DNA from 3 places in the Neobacillus sp. D3-1R genome. Region 3 is predicted to be linked to each of the others. Evidence: riboswitches for the same ligand, from Rfam matches in the RefSeq annotation. Region 3 holds a riboswitch; each other region holds the start of a gene.

Region 1 (2,205 bases), 360 kb from region 3:
TCTGTTGCCAACCATGAATGTTTCTTCCATGAAATCGAACTAAAACTTCTTTAGGATCTGTCGTTTCAAGGATGATAGGTACTGATCCCAGACCTGCTTGTGGTTCATCGCAAATACTATGTATCCATTTTTCCTTTCTCATAAACTCTAAAGTCTTATCCCTATAATTAGGATAAAACCAGGATTGATGACGAAATTCTAATGCACATGGAATATCTCCCATTTCATTTTTACAAAACCTTATATATTCTACATTTTCACGTTTACAATCAAACCAAGGAGGAAACTGGAATAATACCATTGCTAATTTTTTTGCTTCTATATAAGGGTTAATGGATTCCTTAAAAGCCATAAACATATCTTTTGGGCTATCAAAAGGAATGTCACCTCTTTGATGTCCTGTCATCCCTTGATAAGCTTTAACGACAAATTGAAACGATTTTGGTGTTTCCATTACCCATTTTTCCGTATTTCTTTTTGGTTGAATCGCATAAAAAGAGGTGTCTACTTCCACAGTAGGGAAATGAGAAGCATAGGCTTTTAGTTTGTCACGTGATGAAGTTCCAGCTGTATAAAGCTGGTCATGATCACCCCATCCTGTTAAACCAATATAGATCAATCCATTCCCCCCCATTTGTTGAATTCAATGTTAAAGTTTCGTTTCCCTAATAATATTAACATAATTTTTAAAAGAATTAGTATATGAACAAAAAATAAAACCGTTAGGACTTGTGCCTTAACGGTATCGATTATTAGATCGCTATTTTCGAAAGATATTGTCTCATTCTATCCTCTGCATTTTCAGTATCCATATGTATTCCTGTTACGAATTCAAGCAGAAGGTCTGATTTTCCACGTTGTCGAATAACGGCAAAAATCTCTGGCTTTTTCTTTTTGATGAGGGACATCATTTCAACTGTAGGTAATGGAGTTCCCGATTTTGTCCGTAGAAATAATCGAATATAATTAATAAAAATTTCAGCGTTTTCAGGAGTATCAGAATATTCCTTTAGCAATTCAAAAAAATTTTCAATCATTCCCTCGATATGGTGTTTATTATTATTCAAGTTTACTTCTCCTTCCGAAGGCAAACAGCTACGTCAACATAATGAGGTTGCGGCAACCCGGCGATCATCGTTCATTCGAACCTTAGACCCGTAGCTTTGCGTCCTTACCTTTCGATAAGTTTGCCTAACTTTATTACAACAAAGCATGAATGTTAGTTACATTTTACTATTATATTTTTATGATAAAAATAGGTATTTCGACACATTTCCTCATTTTTCGTCAGTAGATTTTACCATTTTTTTTAAAGAATGGAGACTTTGTTATCTTGGATTATGGATTTCCGCTCCATAAAAAAATCCGCCTACTTGTAAGTAGACGGATTGACTTTTATCCGATAGAACCTTCCATTTCGAACTTGATTAGGCGGTTCATTTCAACGGCGTATTCCATTGGAAGTTCTTTTGTAAATGGTTCAATAAAGCCCATTACAATCATTTCTGTTGCTTCTTGTTCAGAAACACCACGGCTCATCAGATAGAATAATTGTTCCTCTGACACCTTTGATACTTTTGCTTCATGCTCTAAAGAGATATTGTCATTTAAAATTTCATTGTACGGAATCGTATCTGACGTGGATTGGTTATCCATAATTAACGTATCACACTCAATGTTTGAACGAGCACCTTCTGCTTTACGTCCAAAATGAACAATTCCACGATATGTTACCTTACCGCCATGTTTTGATATAGATTTTGAAACAATCGTTGAAGAAGTATTTGGTGCCAAGTGAATCATCTTAGCCCCAGCATCCTGATGCTGACCTTTACCTGCGATTGCAATGGAAAGTGTCATACCACGTGCGCCTTCTCCTTTTAAAATAACAGCAGGATATTTCATTGTTAATTTAGATCCGATGTTTCCGTCAATCCATTCCATTGTTGCGTTTGCTTCACAAACCGCACGCTTCGTTACTAGGTTATATACGTTGTTTGCCCAGTTTTGAATGGTTGTATAACGGCAATATGCATCTTTCTTAATGATGATTTCAACTACTGCACTGTGTAGAGAGTTCGTTGTGTAAACGGGCGCTGTACATCCTTCAACATAATGTACATGTGCACCTTCATCAACAATAATTAACGTACGTTCAAATTGTCCCATATTTTCAGAGTTAATACGGAAGTATGCTTGTAATGG
Region 2 (2,205 bases), 940 kb from region 3:
CTATTTCCTGTGGTGGTGTAGCTAGGAATATTGCTGAAAACCTTGGCAGAATCAATTGCCAAACCTCTTTACTTAGTTTTGTCGGAGGGGATCATGAAGGGGAATGGCTTTTGAATCAGACAAAGAGATTTGTCGATATTACACCAACTGAAGTTATTCCACAAATGTCAACGGGAACGTACACAGCAGTTTTAAATGAAGAAGGGGAAATGATTGTCGCTTTAGCTGATATGGTTTTATACGATTCCATACAGCGGTCCCTTATTGAAAAAAAGTGGGGAATCATAAGAGAATCCGAAATGGTCTTATTAGACACCAATTTACCTTCCGATATTCTTTCCTATATCATCAAACGTTGTCAAAAGGAAAATATACCATTAAGTATTGTTCCTGTATCCGCCCCAAAAGTAAAAAAGCTTCCTCATCAACTTGATGGAGTGACATGGTTAATTGCTAATCAGTCTGAGGCTGAAGCCCTTGCGGATTTCCCTATTCAAAGTGATGGAGACTATTTTCGCGCAGCCGAATTAATTTTGAAAAAAGGTGTAGAAAGAGTCGTTATTACGAGGGGAGATAAAGGTCTTATTTATTTCACAAAAAATGGAGAAGCCAGTGTCATTCTACCACCTGAGATACAAGTAGATGATGTAACAGGGGCAGGCGATTCATTAGTAGCGGGAATCCTATACGGCTATTTAAAGGGAGTTAACACAGAAGATGCTTGTAAAATAGGGATGTCATGTTCTATTATCACCCTTCAATCCTACGAAACAGTCAATCCTGAATTAAGTAAACAAAAGCTCCAAGAAACTTATCAGAAATATTTTAATTAGGCTCTTTTCTGCAACTTTGTTGATTTAAACTGAAAAGTCCTCATATGCTGTGCACCCCAAAAGTTGGACCAAGTAATTTCTAACTTTGGGGGTGTTTTTTTGTGGTCAAATAAATATCTCACATTGTTTGGAAAATAATTGTTAAAAATTCGACGGAATTAGAAGTAATTTTACCTAGAAAGTAAGTAGATTAGAGGTTTAATTTTTAGAAAATTCTATAAAGTAGAATTAATTGTCACTATTTGTTGGAAAAAGGTGGTATTTTATTGGACGTTCCTGACAAGAAACAACACCCTACTAAAAAAGAACTAGATATAATAGGGTAAAACTATTACTTAAGTAACAATCAGAAAAGGGCTAACTTATTGAAAGATAGGGGCGCAAAGTTGCAGATCTAAGGTAATGAGTACTAAGCATTACGATGATGGCTGGGCTGCCTGAGATACAGATAGATGTATTTTGGGGGAGATAAGGTGAGTAGAAAACTGGACTGCGTAAATGAATTAGACAAAGAATGGCTTCAATTAATTTTAGAAGCAAAAAGTATGGGAATGGATTTGAACACAATCAGAGATTTTCTCCATGTAAATTCAGTGAAAGAGCTAGTTGTAGAAAAATAACCCCAAAAAAGTATTTCTTCGTGTAGAAGAAATACTTTTTTATTGTAGAGATTTATAAATTTAGCATTAAACGAAGTTTTCGTAATCCAGCTCCAGCGCTTTTTGTTCTTTATTCATCATCTTTTTGTTTTAATTTCCATTTATTAAATTCCAAAAATTCACGGAATTGATCTTTTGATATTCCAGAACCCATCGCTTCTTGTACTAAAGTTAGCCAATCTGAATCTAGATCATCCTTGTTAATAGGGTCATTAATTATATGATCAACTGAGACCCCCAAGACAACCGATATTTTTTCTAAGAATTGTATAGAAGGATTTGTTTGAAGATTTCGCTCTAGAGAACTAAGATAAGACTTAGCCACTCCAGCCTTTTCGGCCAACTCCGAAAGTGACATTCTTTTCTCTAAACGAAGCTGTTTAACACGTTCACCAATCATTTTATTATTCACTTCACTTTTGTTTACTTTTTATTTAGTATATCAAAAAATAATTAGAAGTTCCATATAAAGAACGTATTTTTACGTAAATTCATAAAATGGACCTACTCCAAATTATTCTAATGTTATTGAAAACCTTATATGAGGAAAGTTCCTTCATAAATGAGTGTTTCTTCCTTTTTCTATTTTTAAAAAAAGGGTAAAATGAAAGATAACATCTATGCTTAGTAGGTACACTTCAGGAAAGAAGGGGAAATACTTGATTATCTTAAAATCACCACGTGAAATTGAAAAGATGAAGGAAGCAGGAAAA
Region 3 (2,205 bases):
TCTTATGGAAGTAAACTGCCCCGTTAGTTGAAGAAGCTCTGTTTATAGAATAACATTTTTACAGAATAATCTTATAAAAATGGACATCTACGAAAAGCCTGCGATTTTAACAGTGAATATATCAGTGAATACATAGTAAAAAAGCAGTCCGTTTTGGACTGCTTTTTCTATTTTTGTACTCCAAAACGGAACTACTTAACCTTAGTGCTAACCCTTTTTTAAAACTATTGGAGCGCAACATCATTAACATATAAAGTACTTTGGGAAGAAACAAGTTCAACACTTGTTACGGTATGGTCTGATTCACCTGGGAATTCGTCACCAATGGCTGGAATTACACCTTCTGAAGTTGTATTAGTGAAACCATTTAAATTAAATCCTGTATACTGCTTCGCTTTTCTTGCATCATATAGAACATCACTGTTTACCGAAGAAGATCTTTTATGTTCAACTATATGGGTTTTTTCCCCTTTTGTTCCTTCACCAGTTATGAATTGTACCGTAACTTCATATGTTTCAACAGTCTCATAAGTAAATTTCAAACTCTCAGCTTGATTTTGCATTTGAGCATTATTTAACCCTAGAGCTGTCTGAACATCACCTTTCCCAACAAATCCTGTACCTGTATCACCGTCAATTGTCACTGATGCAAATGCTGAACTTGCCATGATTCCAAGAGCTAATGCTCCTGCTGCTACACTTGAAAAAATTGTCTTTTTCATTTCGAATCTCTCCTCTTAATAAATAGTTTATAAGAGGGCCGGTTACACTACTAGCTCCATATAGCCAAAGTGTCCAATTAAAGGCTATATTTCATAGCTTCCCTAGGTGGAACTTCAAATAAAGTTCCTCATCACCAGAATTATCTGGCTCCTAAAGTAATTTTCAATATTAACTGTAGTTGACATATATTCTGTGGCCACTTCATATATTTGTCATTTGTACCTGTAAGTCTTATTATAGGGTAAACTACTGTTTACAGGTATAAATACCTATCGACACTTTTCGGGAAAATTACTTTTTTCTAATAAATTTTATAAAAAGGGAGGGTTGTTTTCGATTAAGCATTTCAGTTATCGAATCCAAAATTGGTTTCTCCAATAAGGGTTATGCTCATTATAGAAGTTATGGAAAAAGTGACTAAGTAAGGTGGAATTTTGTCGAGAAAAAATCAAATGGTAAAGAAGAATTTTCATGTAAAGGACTCACATTCCGTTATTTGTGCAAAAAACGCCATTTTAGAAGGACTAAAGGACTCGCATTCCGTTATTCCATAAAGAGCAACCTTTTTTCGCGCTATTTTTGATAATAAAGGATTCTGTGTCCTCTAACATTACAGAATTCATACTTTTTAGGAAAATAAGGGATCCTGTGTCCGCTAAAAAACCATCTACAAAAAAACATACTAAAAAAAGCTTGGATTATAGTTAATCCAAGCTTTTTTCATGCTAACAGTTTATGATTTTTCTTGTTAGTTACTTTTGAACTTATTAAATGCGGGTTTACTTTTTAGCTTTCAAAGCCATTATTCATCACATCTGGGTCCGGTCCTACACGCTCATCCTTGTTCAGTCCATCAATCTTAGCCATATCTTCAGCTGATAGCTCAAAATCAAAGATATTCGCATTTTCGATAATGCGTTGTTCTTTAATAGATTTCGGAATGGTAACCACTTTAGTTTGCAGATCCCAACGAAGGATCACTTGAGCGGTAGATTTGCCGTATTTTTCGGCAATTTCCATTAAGGTCGGATCATTTAAAAGCTGACCTTGCTTCAATGGTGACCACGCTTCAAGTTGTATCCCTTCTTTTTGGCAATACGCTAAAAGATCCTTTTGTGTTAAGTGTGGATGGTATTCTACTTGATTGACCATTGGCTTAATCTCAGCATCACTGATTAAATCTTCTAAATGGTGTACTTTGAAATTACTTACCCCAATCGCACGCACGCGGCCGTCTTTATAAAGTTTTTCAAGCGCCTTCCACGTTTCTTTATATTTAGTTTTTCCAGGCCAATGGATTAAATATAAATCTAAATAATCTAAACCAAGTTTTTCTAAGCTTGTTTCAAAAGCTTGAAGTGTCGATTCATACCCTTGGTCAGAGTTCCAAACCTTAGTTGTAATAAACAATTCCTCACGGGAAACTCCTGATTCTTTAATAGCCTGTCCAACGCCTTCTTCATTTTGATAAATCGCTGCTGT

What was found. Region 3 has a riboswitch for cyclic di-GMP ahead of ACSBPO_RS20410 (hypothetical protein). Riboswitches for the same ligand answer to the same signal wherever they lie in the genome.
Region 1: it holds a riboswitch for cyclic di-GMP, as region 3 does, so the genes downstream of both, ACSBPO_RS18790 (hypothetical protein) here and ACSBPO_RS20410 (hypothetical protein) in region 3, are expected to answer to the same signal.
Region 2: it holds a riboswitch for cyclic di-GMP, as region 3 does, so the genes downstream of both, ACSBPO_RS01440 (anti-repressor SinI family protein) here and ACSBPO_RS20410 (hypothetical protein) in region 3, are expected to answer to the same signal.

Annotation. Positions count from the first base shown of each region.
Region 1 is NZ_CP197471.1:3,651,404-3,653,608, forward strand. Features, by position in the region: gene ACSBPO_RS18785 (DUF72 domain-containing protein) at 1-619, opposite strand, end outside; gene ACSBPO_RS18790 (hypothetical protein) at 753-1,067, opposite strand; cyclic di-GMP riboswitch class I at 1,116-1,202, opposite strand; gene sufB (Fe-S cluster assembly protein SufB) at 1,396-2,205, opposite strand, start outside.
Region 2 is NZ_CP197471.1:296,279-298,483, forward strand. Features, by position in the region: gene ACSBPO_RS01435 (carbohydrate kinase family protein) at 1-833, shown strand, start outside; cyclic di-GMP riboswitch class I at 1,179-1,274, shown strand; gene ACSBPO_RS01440 (anti-repressor SinI family protein) at 1,307-1,453, shown strand; gene ACSBPO_RS01445 (helix-turn-helix domain-containing protein) at 1,563-1,892, opposite strand; gene map (type I methionyl aminopeptidase) at 2,152-2,205, shown strand, end outside.
Region 3 is NZ_CP197471.1:4,008,483-4,010,687, forward strand. Features, by position in the region: gene ACSBPO_RS20410 (hypothetical protein) at 225-722, opposite strand; cyclic di-GMP riboswitch class II at 750-833, opposite strand; gene ACSBPO_RS20415 (aldo/keto reductase) at 1,510-2,205, opposite strand, start outside.